DNA from 4 places in the Arthrobacter sp. 01L42 genome. Region 1 is predicted to be linked to each of the others. Evidence: predicted binding sites of a transcription regulator. Region 1 holds the regulator's gene; each other region holds the start of a gene.

What was found. The regulator HrcA, encoded in region 1, represses chaperone genes, less so after heat shock. The targets are predictions, from matches to a motif close to TTNGCACTCGNNNNNNNCGAGTGCNAA.
Region 2: the regulator HrcA is predicted to act here: its motif matches at 1,793-1,819, upstream of groL (chaperonin GroEL).
Region 3: the regulator HrcA is predicted to act here: its motif matches at 1,649-1,675, upstream of groES (co-chaperone GroES).
Region 4: the regulator HrcA is predicted to act here: its motif matches at 1,011-1,037, upstream of AC1DN2_RS10675 (FmdB family zinc ribbon protein).

Annotation. Positions count from the first base shown of each region.
Region 1 covers NZ_JBFTSL010000003.1:135,919-139,456, forward strand. The annotation lists gene dnaJ (molecular chaperone DnaJ) at 1-954, opposite strand, end outside; gene hrcA (heat-inducible transcriptional repressor HrcA) at 1,033-2,046, opposite strand; gene AC1DN2_RS03820 (DUF3097 domain-containing protein) at 2,364-3,215, shown strand; gene AC1DN2_RS03825 (DUF4870 domain-containing protein) at 3,359-3,538, shown strand, end outside.
Region 2 covers NZ_JBFTSL010000020.1:6,683-10,220, forward strand. The annotation lists gene AC1DN2_RS16930 (LytR C-terminal domain-containing protein) at 1-16, shown strand, start outside; gene AC1DN2_RS16935 (cold-shock protein) at 175-378, shown strand; gene AC1DN2_RS16940 (ABC transporter substrate-binding protein) at 438-1,706, shown strand; gene groL (chaperonin GroEL) at 2,002-3,538, shown strand, end outside.
Region 3 covers NZ_JBFTSL010000010.1:32,906-36,443, forward strand. The annotation lists gene AC1DN2_RS10590 (class I SAM-dependent methyltransferase) at 1-897, opposite strand, end outside; gene AC1DN2_RS10595 (hypothetical protein) at 964-1,398, shown strand; gene groES (co-chaperone GroES) at 1,835-2,131, shown strand; gene groL (chaperonin GroEL) at 2,213-3,538, shown strand, end outside.
Region 4 covers NZ_JBFTSL010000010.1:57,307-60,844, reverse strand. The annotation lists gene galU (UTP--glucose-1-phosphate uridylyltransferase GalU) at 1-217, opposite strand, end outside; gene AC1DN2_RS10680 (5-formyltetrahydrofolate cyclo-ligase) at 322-984, shown strand; gene AC1DN2_RS10675 (FmdB family zinc ribbon protein) at 1,124-1,375, shown strand; gene AC1DN2_RS10670 (AAA family ATPase) at 2,320-3,538, opposite strand, start outside.

The DNA.
Region 1 (3,538 bases):
GTGGCCGCGCAGGTGCGTGACGCCAAGACCGCGAAGGGTGATGATCTCGCCGGACTGGGTGCCGGCCTTGACGTCGATCTCCTGCTGTCCGTCGAAGGTGTCGAGGGATATTTCGGTGCCGAGGGCGGCCGCCGTCATGGGAATGTTGAGGCTCGCGTGCAGGTCATCGCCCTCGCGCACGTAAGTGGCGTCGTTGTTGACCCTGATCTCCACGTACAGGTCCCCGGCGGGGCCGCCGGCAGGGCCGGCCTCGCCCTGGCCGGACAGCTGGATGCGGGTGCCGGTGGCCACGCCGGCCGGGACCTTGACGGTCAGCGAGCGGCGGCTGCGGATCCGGCCCTGGCCGCTGCATTCGTTGCACGGGTCCTTGATGACGGTGCCGAAGCCCTCGCAAGACCCGCAGGGGGCGGACGTCATGACCTGGCCCAGGATGGACCGCACGGCGCGCTGGACCTGACCGCTGCCGCCACAGATGTCGCAGCGGACCGGGTGGGTGCCCTCCCGGCAGCAGGATCCCTCGCAGGTGGGGCAGATGACGGCCGTGTCGACCTCGAGCTTTTTGTTCACGCCGAACACCGCATCGCGGAGGTCGATCCGGACGCTGATCAGCGCGTCCTGGCCGCGGCGGACCCGGGACGCCGGGCCGCCCTGGCCGCCACCGGCGCCGAAGAAGGTCTCGAAGATGTCCTGGAAGGCGAAGCCCTGGCCCGAGTAGCTGCCGCCGCCGAACCCGTTGTCGGTGCCGTTCTCGTTGCCGGTGGTGTCATAGACCCGGCGCTTCTGCGGATCGGAGAGGACCTCGTAGGCGTGCGTGACGGCCTTGAACCTGTCCGAGGCGTCCTCCCCGGGGTTCACGTCCGGGTGCAGGGTCCGGGCCAGTTTCCGGTAGGCCTTCTTGATCTCCTCCCCCGATGCGTCGCGGGAGACTCCAAGAACGTCGTAGTGGCTGCTCAAAGTGTGTATCTCTTCCTTGTTGTACTGCCTGTGGGGCACTGCCTGTGGGGCAAGAAGTCGTTTTCGGTCCCGGGCCTGTCAGGGCCCCAGGATCCTCGAAAGGTAGCGGGCCACCGCTCGGACGGCGGCCATGGTGGTGGGATAGTCCATCCGGGTGGGCCCAAGCACTCCGACCTTGGCCGTGGCGTCCGGCCCGTAGGCGGTGGCCACGACCGAGGCCTCGGCGAGACCGTCGTAGGGGTTTTCCCGGCCGATGCTGACGGTCACGCCGCGCGGGTCTTCGGCCATTTCGCTGAGCAGGCGGAGCATGACCACCTGTTCCTCGAGGGCCTCCAGCACGGGGCCGATGCTGAGCGGGAAGTCCACATTGGAGCGGGCCAGGTTGGCGGTGCCGGCCATGACCATGCGCTCTTCACGGCTGCTCGTGGCCAGGGCCTCAAGACCGCGGGCCAGCGCCTGGGCTGCTCCGCGCCGCGCGGGCGGGCCACCGGCAACGACGGCGGGCAGCAGCTGCGGCATCAGGCTCAGCGGCGTACCGGAGAGGCTGGCCAGAAAACTGCTCCGCAATTCCGACAGCGCGTCGTCGGGAATGTCCTGCCCGACGTCGATCACGCGCTGCTCCACCTTGCCCGTGTCAGCGATCAGAACAGCCAGCACTTTCCTGGGCGCCAGCAGCACGAACTCAATGTGCCGCACCCGGGCGCGGCTGAGCAGCGGATACTGCACGACGGCGACCTGGTTGGTCAGGTGCGAGAGGAGCCTCACGGTCCGGTCAAGGATGTCGTCGAGGTCCTCGGATCCTTCCAGCAGCGCCTGGATGGCCCGGCGCTCGGCCTGGGACAACGGCTTCACCGCTGAGATCTGGTCGACGAACAACCGGTAGCCCTTGTCAGTGGGGATCCGGCCTGCACTCGTGTGCGGTGCCGTGATCAGGCCCTCGTCTTCCAGCGCCGCCATGTCATTTCGGATCGTGGCGCTCGAGACGCCGAGATGGTGCCGTTCAACGAGCGCTTTGGAACCAACGGGCTCACGCGAATGGACGTAGTCCTCCACGATGGCGCGCAGCACTTCGAGTTTGCGCGGTTCGCTCACGCTCCACCTCCAATCGACTGTCCCGCAGCCGGTGCCACCCCCGCGTCCGGTCCGGGTCCACCAGTGGTGCACGGACGGCCCGCCACAGGACAAGGGTTAGCACTCGACATGCCTAAGTGCTAACCAGTCTAATATGAGTCGCCGCGTTGTTAGCATTGGATTCGCTCCAGGCGTGGCCCGCGGGAACGCGATTCCCGTCACGCCGGCGCCGAGACCGTGGCAGATGCTGCCGTTGCCGCGCCGTCGCGGTCCGGTTCCGGCCCCCGGAGAGTTCCACCGACCGCCGTACATTCCGAGTGCAAAGTAAGCGTGAAGAGATGTCGTACCAGAACTGGGGACCCCAGGACCTGTCCGCCCCCGCCAAGACCCAGTTGCCGGAAGTCCCGGTGGAACGCGGGATGGTCCTCGAGGAGGTCCAGTCCGGCTGGGTGGGCGCCGTAACCCGGGTGGAGAAGTCCGGCGGCATGCACGTGGTGGCGCTGGAGGACCGGCGGGGCAAGTCGCGGTCCTTCCGCCTCGGCTTCGGCTTCCTCTTGGACGGCCAGCCCATCCGCCTGATGCCGCCGGCCCCGAAAAAGACGGCACCGGCCGCCGGTGCCGGCCGCACGGCGTCGGGCTCGGTGCGGGTGGCCGGGCAGCGCGCACAGGTGGCCAAGGCCAGCCGCATCTGGGTGGAAGGAAAGCACGACGCCGAGCTGGTGGAGAAGGTCTGGGGCGATGACCTCCGGGTGGAGGGCATCGTCGTCGAGCCCCTGCACGGCATTGACGACCTCGCGGCCGCCGTGGCGGACTTCCGCCCGGGCCCTGGCCGGCGCCTCGGCGTGCTCGTAGACCACTTGGTGGCCGACTCCAAGGAGTCGCGGATCGCCGACGCCGTCATGGCCTCACCGGGCGCCGCAGGCAACGTCCTGATTGTGGGGCACCCCTACGTGGACGTGTGGCAGGCCATCCGGCCCTCGGTCCTGGGGATCGAGCAGTGGCCCGTGATCCCCCGCGGCACGGACTGGAAGACCGGGATCCTGATGGCTTTCGGGTGGCCCCACTCCACGAAGGAGGACATCGGCCTCGGCTGGCAGAAACTCCTGGGGGCTGTCCGCAGCTACGCTGATCTGGAGGCGTCGCTGCTTGGCCGCGTGGAAGAGGTCATTGACTTCCTCACCGTGCCCTAGTCCGCCGCGGCGGCCGCCCCTGATCTCCATTTCCTTGCCCGAGCAAGTATTCTTGAAACGGCGGCCGCGCTTCCAGCGCGGTCCCGGCTATTTCAGGCACAACCCAGGCAGCAACGCATCACCGCAATCCGAAGGGCTACACCGTGGCAGATAACGCACGCGAACACACGGGCAATCAGGCTGGCCATGGCCAGCCCCCGTACCATGGCGTTCCGGCAAACGCGCTGCCGCTGACGGCCAGCGAGGACCGCCAGTGGGCCACGCTCGCGCACTTCGGCGGCATCCTGGGCTGCGTGCCGTCGCTGCTGATCTACCTCATCTTC
Region 2 (3,538 bases), on a different contig from region 1:
CCCCGGCTACCAGTAGCCAATCCGGTTACGCCTCAATAACTATTAGGCGGCGGCCCTGCCCGCCGCCGGCGTTCCTGGGGGACGCTGTGGGTACAGTATCTGCGGATTTCTTTTCGCAGTCCGCGGCGCACATCGAGGTGGGCCGCACGCAAGCTAGCTGAAAGTGTGGACACCATGGCACTGGGAACCGTCAAATGGTTCAACGCCGAAAAGGGCTACGGCTTCATCGCCGTGGACGGTTCCGAGAACGACGTCTTCGTGCACTGGTCCGCGATCGTCGGGGAAGGCTACCGCGCCCTGGACGAGGGCCAGCGGGTGGAACTGGAAGTCGGCGAGGGCGAAAAGGGCCCGCAGGCCGAAAGCGTCCGGCCCGCCTAGTGGTACTGGCTGCCGTCACGAACGCCCAAAGGAACGCGGCCGGGCGCCGCGGAGGACATTTGCCGCTGGGCCGCGCCCTGGCGGCGGGCACAGTAGCGGCCCTGGCCCTGACGGGCTGCCTTGGCCCCGCGGGCAGTGCCCGCGTGGCCAGCGCCGACGCCAGCGGTGACGGCATCCTGCGCATCGGCATGATCCTGGACAACACGGGCAAGCAGAACTTCCTCAACGCCTCCGAGCTCGCGGCGGCCAAACTTGCCGTCAAGGAGATCAACGCTGCCGGCGGGCACAAAGGCAAACCGGTGGAGCTGCTGCCGGAAACCATCAGCACGGACACCGCCGCCCAGGCGAAAGCGCTGGTTGCCGCCAAGGCCGACGTTGTGATCGGCCCGACCGATTCCAGCCGTGCCCCGGCCGCCATCGACGTGCTCGCCAACGCCAAGGTAGCCGTGATCTCCCCGGCCAACACCGCCGCCGCGCTCAGCAACTACAAGAGCGGCGGCTACTATTTCCGCACCTCGGCCGCCGACATCGCCCAGGCATCCGTCCTCGCCAAACTGGTCAAAGACGGCGGCGCCAGGACCCTGGCGGTCCTGCATGAGGAAGGCGACTACGGCAAAGACGTCGCCGCCGCCGTCGGCGGCGCGGCGAAACAGTCCGGACTGGAGGTCGTGGCGGACTCGGAGTTCACCCCCGGCCAGGCTCAGCAGGCTGTCGCCGCCGCTAAGGCCGCCAACCCCGACGCCGTCATCCTGGTCTCGCGCGACGGCGCACAGGGCGCCATCGCCGAGCTGAACAACGCCGGCCTCGCCGGCAAGAAGCTGGTCCTCAGTGACGGAGCAGTCAGCAAGTACGGCTCTGGCCTGGGCGCCCGGGCGCTCGAGGGTGCACGCGGGATCCTGCCCGGCGTGTTTCCCTCCGCCGCCTTCCAGGCGGACCTCGTGGCCGTTGATCCCGGGCTGAAGGACATGGTGTTCGCCGCCGAGACGTACGACGCCGTCGTCCTGGCCGCCGTCGCCGCCGCCGCCGCAGAGGACGACGCCGGCACTTCCATCGCGGCGTCCCTCGTCGCGGTCTCCGGCGGAACCCCGGCAGCAGGCGGAACCGGGGCCGGCGGCAGCCAGCCGCCCGGCGAGTCATGCACGAGCTACAAAGACTGCGTCGGCGTCCTCCGGGCAGGCCAGCGGCCGGACTACGACGGCCAGTCCGGACGGATCAACTTTGATGCCCACGGCGACATCACCGAAGCGAACTACATGGTTTCGACCTACGGCGAGGACAACCTGCCCACGGTGGACGGCACAGAAGCCGCGAGCAGCAGCGGCGGCTGATCGCTCGTAGCGTATTGTGCCCGCGTGGCGGCCGGTTCCGGCCGGCCACTGCTTGCACTCTCCCCGGGGGAGTGCTAATTATTGATTTAGCACTCCAGCGCACTGACTGCTAACACGACGCCCGGTCCGCCCGGCCGCGAAGTGAGGCAGCCGGTCCAGGAGCTAAAGAAACACCTTGCTGGGGTGAGATCCCGGACCCGGCGGCATACAGAGGCCGCGGGGTTGGGATCGTCCGTCGCGGGCACCACAGCGAAGGTTCATTCTTAACGACTGTCCCGAAAGGACTACTGCCGTTATGGCCAAGATCATTGCATTTGATGAAGAGGCACGCCGCGGTCTTGAGCGGGGCCTGAACATCCTCGCCGACGCCGTCAAGGTCACCCTCGGCCCGCGGGGACGCAACGTCGTCCTCGAAAAGAAGTGGGGCGCCCCCACGATCACCAACGATGGTGTTTCCATCGCCAAGGAGATCGAGCTGGACGATCCCTACGAAAAGATCGGCGCCGAGCTGGTCAAGGAAGTTGCCAAGAAGACGGATGACGTCGCAGGCGACGGCACCACCACGGCAACCGTGCTGGCACAAGCCCTGGTCAAGGAAGGCCTGCGCAACGTCGCGGCCGGCGCTGACCCGCTGTCCCTCAAGCGCGGCATCGAGAAGGCTGTTGACGCGGTCACCGTCGAGCTCCTGGCCTCCGCCAAGGAAATCGAGACCAAGGAAGAGATCGCCGCCACCGCGTCCATCTCCGCCGGCGACAACGAGATCGGCGCCCTGATCGCCGAAGCCCTCGACAAGGTCGGCAAGGAAGGCGTCATCACCGTCGAGGAGTCGAACACGTTCGGCCTCGAGCTGGAGCTGACCGAAGGCATGCGCTTCGACAAGGGCTACATCTCCGCCTACTTCGTCACCGACGCTGAGCGCCAGGAAACGGTCCTTGAGGATCCGTACATCCTGATCGTCAACTCCAAGATCTCCAACGTCAAGGAACTGGTTGCTGTCCTGGAAAAGGTCATGCAGTCCAACAAGCCGCTGCTGATCATTGCCGAAGACATCGAGGGCGAGGCCCTGGCCACCCTGATCGTCAACAAGATCCGCGGCACCTTCAAGTCCGTCGCCGTCAAGGCTCCGGGCTTCGGCGACCGCCGCAAGGCGCAACTGGCCGACATCGCCATCCTCACCGGTGGCCAGGTCATCTCCGAGGAAGTCGGCCTCAAGCTTGAGACCGCCGGACTCGAACTCCTTGGCAAGGCCCGCAAGGTTGTTGTCACCAAGGACGAGACCACGATCGTCGAGGGTGCAGGCGACGCCGACCAGATCGCCGGCCGCGTGTCCCAGATCCGCGCCGAGATCGAGAACTCCGATTCCGACTACGACCGCGAGAAGCTGCAGGAGCGCCTGGCCAAGCTGGCCGGCGGCGTTGCAGTCATCAAGGCCGGCGCCGCAACCGAGGTCGAGCTCAAGGAACGCAAGCACCGCATTGAGGACGCCGTCCGCAACGCCAAGGCTGCTGTCGAAGAGGGCATCGTCGCCGGCGGTGGCGTTGCCCTGATCCAGGCCGGTGCCAAGGCATTCGCGAACCTGCAGCTCTCCGGTGACGAAGCAACGGGCGCGAACATCGTCCGCGTTGCCATCGACGCCCCGCTGAAGCAGATCGCCTTCAACGCCGGCCTCGAGCCCGGCGTCGTTGTGGACAAGGTCCGCGGCCTGCCCGCAGGCCACGGCCTCAACGCCGCCACCGGCGAGTACGTCGACCTGCTGGCCGCCGGCATCAACGACCCGGTCAAGGTAACCCGCTCTGCCCTGCAGAACGCGGCTTCCATCGCCGGCCTGTTCC
Region 3 (3,538 bases), on a different contig from region 1:
GGCCACCAGGCCGGCGCGGATCACCGCGCCGTCGGGCTCATACAGGTACCCCTCCACGGGCCCAACGGGCGCCACCGGGCCGGCGCCGAAGTCCTCGCCGCTGGTGAGCTCAGCGGAACCAAGGGGGCCGAGCACGAGGGCCGCGCGCCGCACCCCCGGACGCCGCACTGCGTTGAACCACAGGGCCACCTCGGTCACGTCCCCGCCCACAGAGACCCACTGCGCCTCGCAGCCGGCCGGCACGGAATCGTGCGGCATGCCGGGGCCCATCTTCACGCCGACGGCGCGGCCGGTGCCGGCGAGTGACTCCACGAAGGACAGCGGCGGGGAGAAATCCTCCGGATCCCAGATCCGCTTGGTTCCCGAAGTGGACGTCGTGCGCCGGGCTGGGTCGAGCCAGACGCCGTCGATCCCCTCGAGGGATACCGACGTTGCATCGGAATGGACCACCGTGGCGTTGCGGAACGGGATCAGGTTCATCGTGGCGCAGGCGGCCGTGGCCTCGTCCATTTCCACGGCGGTGACCACCAGGTCCAGGGAGGCCAGGGCCATGGAGTCCGCCCCGAGCCCGCAGCCGAGATCCGCGACGTGGCCGATCCCGGCCTCCGCGAACCGCTGCGCGTGCCGTGCCGCCACCGTGAGCCGGGTGGCCTGCTCCAGACCGGCCTTCGTGAAAATCATCTGCCGGGCGAATTCGCCGAACTTCGCCTCGGCCTTGGTCCGCAGCCGGGACTGGGTGAGCACAGCCGAGACCAGCTCGGGGGAGTGGCCGGCCTTGCGCAGCGACGCCGTGAGGCGGAAGGCCTCGTCCTCGCGGTACGGGCCCAACGACGCCAGCAGCTCCCAGCCCTCGGGGGTGAGGATCGGGGCAATATGTTCCTGCGGTGCGTCAGTCATGGCATCCAGCGTAGTTGAGGTCCGCGGGCGCGCTGTGACCGGACGGCGGGGGCTAGGCTTGATGGCATGGAAGACAGCGGCACAGGCGACAGCATCTCAGCGGACACGGCCGGGCAGGACACGGCCGGCGACGACGACGCCAGGCAGGAGCGCCGGCGGCCGCAGGGACTGGCCCGCTACGCAAAACCGGCGCTGATCGCCGGCGCGGTGATCGCCGTCGTGTCCGTCGCACTTTTGGTGATCATCTTCTTCCTCGATTCCTTCAACGCCACCGTGTATTCCGTCGGCGGCAAGAACGTCCAGGACGCCACGGACGAGGCCCGGGCCATCCGCGAGACCTATGCCGCGGCCCGGCTCGGCGGCATCATCTTCCTCGTCGCCGGCATTCTGCTGGCCGCCGCCGGCGCCGTGCTGTCGTTCCGGCACCGGAATGACGAAGGCCAGAACACGGACGAAGACGACGGCGAGGACGTGGACTTCGACGACCTCGCAGACCAGTAGCCATCGAGTAGGCGCGCGAATAGACGCCGCTGGTGGGCGCGCACCGCACCGCCAAACGGCCAACGCCCACGGGCCACGGGACATGCCCAGCCTCGTGCGCCACGGATGGACATGTCCTCCCCGGCAGCCCGGACCCGTTGGGCATGTCCATCGCTCAGCACGGGCACAGTGCATGATGCCCAAGTGTCCTCTGGCCGCAGCAAAAAATGGGCATGTCCCCTAGGGGGAAATGTTCACCCGGAACGAATTTCTGGCACTCGCCTTGACCGAGTGCTAACCATTTACATAGAGTCGTCATTAGCACTCTCCCTAGGAGGGTGCTAACACATGAAGCGCGTTCCGCCAGGCACGCTGCCGGCACCGCGACGACGGTCTGTGCGCCTTGGCATCACCGCTTCATAGTCCACGAATTTGCTGACGAAAAGGAGAGGTCCGAGTGTCGGTCTCTATTAAGCCTCTTGAGGATCGTATTGTTGTCCGCCCGCTCGAAGCCGAGCAGACCACGGCTTCCGGCCTGGTTATCCCGGACTCCGCGCAGGAGAAGCCGCAGGAAGGCGAGGTTGTTGCAGTAGGCCCCGGCCGCTTCGATGACAACGGCAACCGCGTTCCCGTTGACGTTGCCGTTGGCGACGTCGTCATCTACTCCAAGTACGGTGGAACCGAAGTCAAGACCGGCGGCACCGAGTACCTCGTGCTCTCCGCCCGCGACGTTCTGGCGATCGTCGTAAAGTAACTCTCTTGGACCCCCGCGCAGCCGATCCTTTCGCATTGAATGGATCAGTTGCGCGGGGTTCTGTCTTGAAAGGACAAAACCATGGCAAAGCAGCTTGCGTTTAACGACGCTGCCCGCCGGTCGCTTGAAGCCGGCATCGATAAGCTCGCCAACACCGTCAAGGTCACACTGGGCCCGCGCGGCCGCAACGTCGTACTGGACAAGAAGTGGGGCGCCCCCACGATCACCAACGATGGTGTGACCATCGCCCGTGAAATCGAGCTGGATGACCCCTACGAGAACCTTGGCGCGCAGCTTGCCAAGGAGGTCGCCACCAAGACCAACGACGTTGCCGGCGACGGCACCACCACCGCCACCGTCCTGGCCCAGGCCCTGGTCAAGGAAGGCCTGCGCAACGTAGCGGCAGGCGCCGCACCGGGCGAAATCAAGCGCGGCATCGAGGTTTCGGTCGAGGCCGTCGCCGCCCGCCTGCTGGAGAACGCGCGCCCGGTTGAAGGCACGCAGGTTGCCAACGTTGCCGCAATCTCCGCCCAGAGCGACGAGGTCGGCGAGCTGCTGGCCGAGGCGTTCGGCAAGGTCGGCAAGGATGGTGTGATCACCATCGAGGAGTCCTCCACCACGCAGACCGAGCTGGTCCTGACCGAGGGCATGCAGTTCGACAAGGGCTACCTGTCCCCGTACTTCGTCACTGACGCGGAACGCCAGGAGGCCGTCCTCGAGGACGCCCTGATCCTGATCAACCAGGGCAAGATCTCCTCGGTGCAGGATTTCCTGCCGCTGCTGGAAAAGGCGCTGCAGAGCTCCAAGCCGCTCTTCATCATCGCCGAAGACGTCGAGGGCGAGGCCCTGTCCACGCTGATCGTCAACCGCATCCGCGGCACGCTGAACGTCGTCGCCGTCAAGGCGCCGGGCTTCGGTGACCGCCGCAAGGCCATGCTCCAGGACATCGCGACCCTCACCGGTGCGCAGGTTGTCTCCGCGGAGCTGGGCCTGAGCCTGGACACCGTTGGCCTCGAGGTGCTCGGCACCGCACGCCGCATCACGGTCACCAAGGACAACACCACGATCGTCGACGGCGCCGGTTCGGCCGAGGACGTCGCCGCCCGTGTTGCCCAGTTGCGCGCCGAGCTGACCCGCACCGATTCGGACTGGGACAAGGAAAAGCTGCAGGAACGCCTGGCCAAGCTGGCCGGCGGCATCGGCGTGATCAAGGTCGGCGCCGCCACCGAGGTTGAGCTGAAGGAAAAGAAGCACCGCATCGAGGACGCCGTGTCCTCCACCCGCGCTGCCCTCGAAGAAGGCATCGTGGCCGGCGGCGGCTCCGCCCTCATCCACGCGCTGAAGGCGCTCGACGAGGACGCTGCCGTCCAGGCCCTCGAAGGTGACGCGGCCGCGGCCGTCGGCATC
Region 4 (3,538 bases), on a different contig from region 1:
CGAAGTGGTCCTCCAACGCCCGCTTGTTGCGGCCAGTGATCATCAGGATGTCGTTCAGGCCGACATTCACGGCCTCCTCGACGACGTACTGGATGGCCGGCTTGTCAACGACAGGCAGCATTTCCTTGGGCATGGCCTTTGTGGCCGGGAGAAACCTGGTACCAAGGCCCGCGGCGGGGATAACGGCCTTGCGGACGGAAGCGATGGGTGTATTCACACGACTAATCTAACGGAGGGACCAATCATTGCGTAATCATTATGCGAACCGCCTGCCGGGCCCCCCGGCGCAGCGCGGCCGCAAGAGGCAGAGGACGGGCCAAGATGGCGTCAAAAGAGGAAATTCGCTCCAGCCACAGGGCGGCGCGTTCCGCACTCCCGCTGGCCGCACAAGACACCGCCGCGGCGGGCATCGCCAGGCACGGGCTCGCGTGGGCCTCCGGGCTTGCCCGCGGCCGCCAGGGCACCTTCGCGGCGTACCTCGGGGTGGGCGCCGAACCGCCCACGCTGCCACTGCTGACTGCCTTGGTCGAGGCCGGGCACCGGGTGCTGCTGCCCGTTTGCGAACCCGACATCGAGCTCAGCTGGGTGTATTGGACTCCCCAGTCCGGGTTTGTCCGCAGCCGCTACGCGCCCATCCAGGAGCCTGTCGGAGAGCGCCACGGTACCGAAGTCATGCGGGACGCCACCGCAATCTTCCTGCCGGCCACCGCGGTGGATTTCTCGGGCAACCGAATCGGGCAAGGCGGCGGCTACTACGACAAGTTCCTTGCCGCCCTGGCTGCCATGTCCTCCGCGTCCGGCGGGGCGGACGCCGGGGCGGCCGACGCTGCGGCCGACGCTGTCGCGTTGCCGACTGCCGCCGTCGTCTATGACACGGAGGTGCTGCCCGCAGGCAGCATCCCCGCGGAGTCGTTCGACCGGAAAGTCGACACGGCGCTGACCCCGGGCGGGATCGTCCGGCTCGGCCGATCCCGGCCTGCCTGATCCGGGTTCCCGCCAAGGTGATAGAATTGGCACTCAGGCCCTGAGACTGCTAAGGACGGAACAGGTCGATAGACATATCGGCGGTGATCCGGACTCCGCAGCACGGGACCTGCTCGTTTGCCCCTGAGGAGGATTTCCAGTGCCCACGTATGCATACGCCTGCAAGGACTGCAGCCACGCCTTCGAGATCGTGCAGTCGTTCAGCGACAGCTCCTTGACGTCCTGCCCCGAGTGCCAGGGCACGCTGCGCAAGAAGTTCAACAGCGTCGGCGTAGTGTTCAAGGGCTCCGGCTTCTACCGGACCGATTCGCGCGACGCCAAGGGCAGCACGGTTTCCCCGGCTCCTGCAACTCCCGCGGCCACCCCCGCGCCCGCCGCAGCGGCCAGCTAAGGCACCTGCCGGGTTGGCACCGGCCGCCGGCTGGGCTACGGCCGGCTGATTCTCGGCACTGCCTGAATCCCTGTCCGCTGTTGCCGTTGCCGCTGTTGCCGTTGTCCACATAGGACGTTCCGCAGCTGCCGCCGCTCTGCGCAGATCCGTAGCGTGGCGGCATGGAACTTTTCCTCACCGCGGTTTCCCCGCCTTCGTTCAAGACGGCTGCCCCGGCGGCGCCTGTGCCGTCTTCCACGCCTTTGTTCAGGCCTTTCCGCGCCGCAATGCCTGAAGCTGGCCCCGGCCGCTGGTCCCGTACCGGTATCCGTCCAACGAGCCTTCCTGCCGCCACGTTTTCCGCCGCAGGCCTTCCGTTCCGGAGCCGGATCGGTCCCGTGAAACCCCGCCGGCGTCCGCCCCGCGGCCGTCCGTCGTGGCGCCGCCTGCGCGGCTGGCTGAACCGGAACCGGCGGCTTATCGCGGCCCTCCTGTTCTGCATCCCCGCCGGACTGACAGTTCAGCAACTGGCTCCAACGCCCACTGACACTGTCGCAGCCTTCGCCGCCGCGGCCGATCTGCCCGCTGGAAAGTCCCTGGAACCCGGCGATCTCAGTAGGATCAGCGTGCCACCCGGCCTTATTCCTGCGGGCAGCCCCGGCAGCCGGCGAAAGCCAAATCCTGGCCGAAGCCGTACCAGTGCTCTGGACGTCGACGCAGGGCGGCAAAGCCGGCTCCTGGCCCGCCACTGCGGAGACTGACGGGCTGGTGGTGGTGGCAGCGACGGCCGACCAGGCCCGTAGGCTGGCGGGCGCGTCTACCCAGGGCAAATTGTTTTTCGTGCTTGTGGCGTCACCGCCGGGCTAGCCGTCCAGCCAGCAGGGCGTTTCCGCCGGGCCAGTGGCCCGGGCCGTAGGCTCCGACGCGGGCCGCGCCCGCAGGCTCTGGGCTGCGGGCGCGGCCCGTCAGCCCCAGTGCGGCGGCTTCTGTTCCTGGAGCCAGGCGTCGTGATCGTAATTATCAGGCTGGTCACCCCAGCGCCGGGGGTCGTCTTCCGCCGCTTTGTTCGGCAGCACACCCTCCGGAACGGTGGCCTGTGCCTCCGAACGGCGGGATGTCTCCTTCGCTGGCTCCTGGTCCGGCCCGTCGCCGGTCGATTCCCCGGTCGATTCGCCGGCCTTCGACCCTGCGGTGTCGGCCGCGGCCCCCGTCGACTCACCGGGCTTCGGCCCCGCGGTGTCGGCCGAGGCGCCCGCCGCGCCGGCTTCGCGGGCTTCGCGGGCGCCGGTGGCGCCGGCGTCGTTCGTGTTGCCGGTGTCGTTCGTGTTGCCGGTCTTGCCGGTCTTGCCGGTCTTGCCGATGTTGCTAGTGATGCCGTCCGCACTCATGCCGCCGGCCTCCTTACTGCCTGTATTGCCTGTCATTGCTGATGCTGGTGCCTGCCGGCGGAATTCTTGGCCGGCAGTTTCGTGGCCGCGGAACACCTGTCCCGAGGGTTCGGCCGCCACGTGGTACTCGGCGGCCCGCGCCTCGTCGATCGCCAGGTGTTCGATGCCGTCGTCGAAGAACCCGTGCGATGTCCGCAGCCGGCTGGACACGGCGGGCTTCTCCAACCCGAGGTAGCCGCCAATCCGGTCGGCGCAGGCCGAGGGGTCGGTGAAGACCTCTATGGTCCATAGGGGCATGTACCGCCAGCCAAGCCGCTCCAGGAGCTGCGGCCTGAGCCTGCTCCGTTCGCGGACGCTCATCCGCCGGTAGTGGCTGGTGCCATCCGACTCGATCGCCACCGGACGGGGAATCTCCGCATCGTCCTGGCCGATCGTGGTCATCGGATCGGCGGCCGCCACCATGTTCAGGACGCCGTCGTACTGGTGCCACACCCGTGCCCCGCGGGCCCGGAGCCGGTCACCCAGGTCGGCCACGAGCGGATCGGCGCCGAGCGCCTGCTCGCTGGCCGCAGCCCGGGAGGCGGGGCTGCCAAGATCCGTGTTGCCCGCGATCTCACGGTCCAGGAGCTCGTAGAAGTCCACGGCGCCGTGGCTGAGGCGGCTGACATCAAGGTCTTCGGGCCGGAAGCAGCTGAGCACGTGCAGGGACCGGCGGGCACGCGTCATCGCCAGGGCGAATTTTGCTCGGCCACCTTCGGCGGAAAGCGGCCCGAGGCTGTGGAGGGTGCGCCCATGC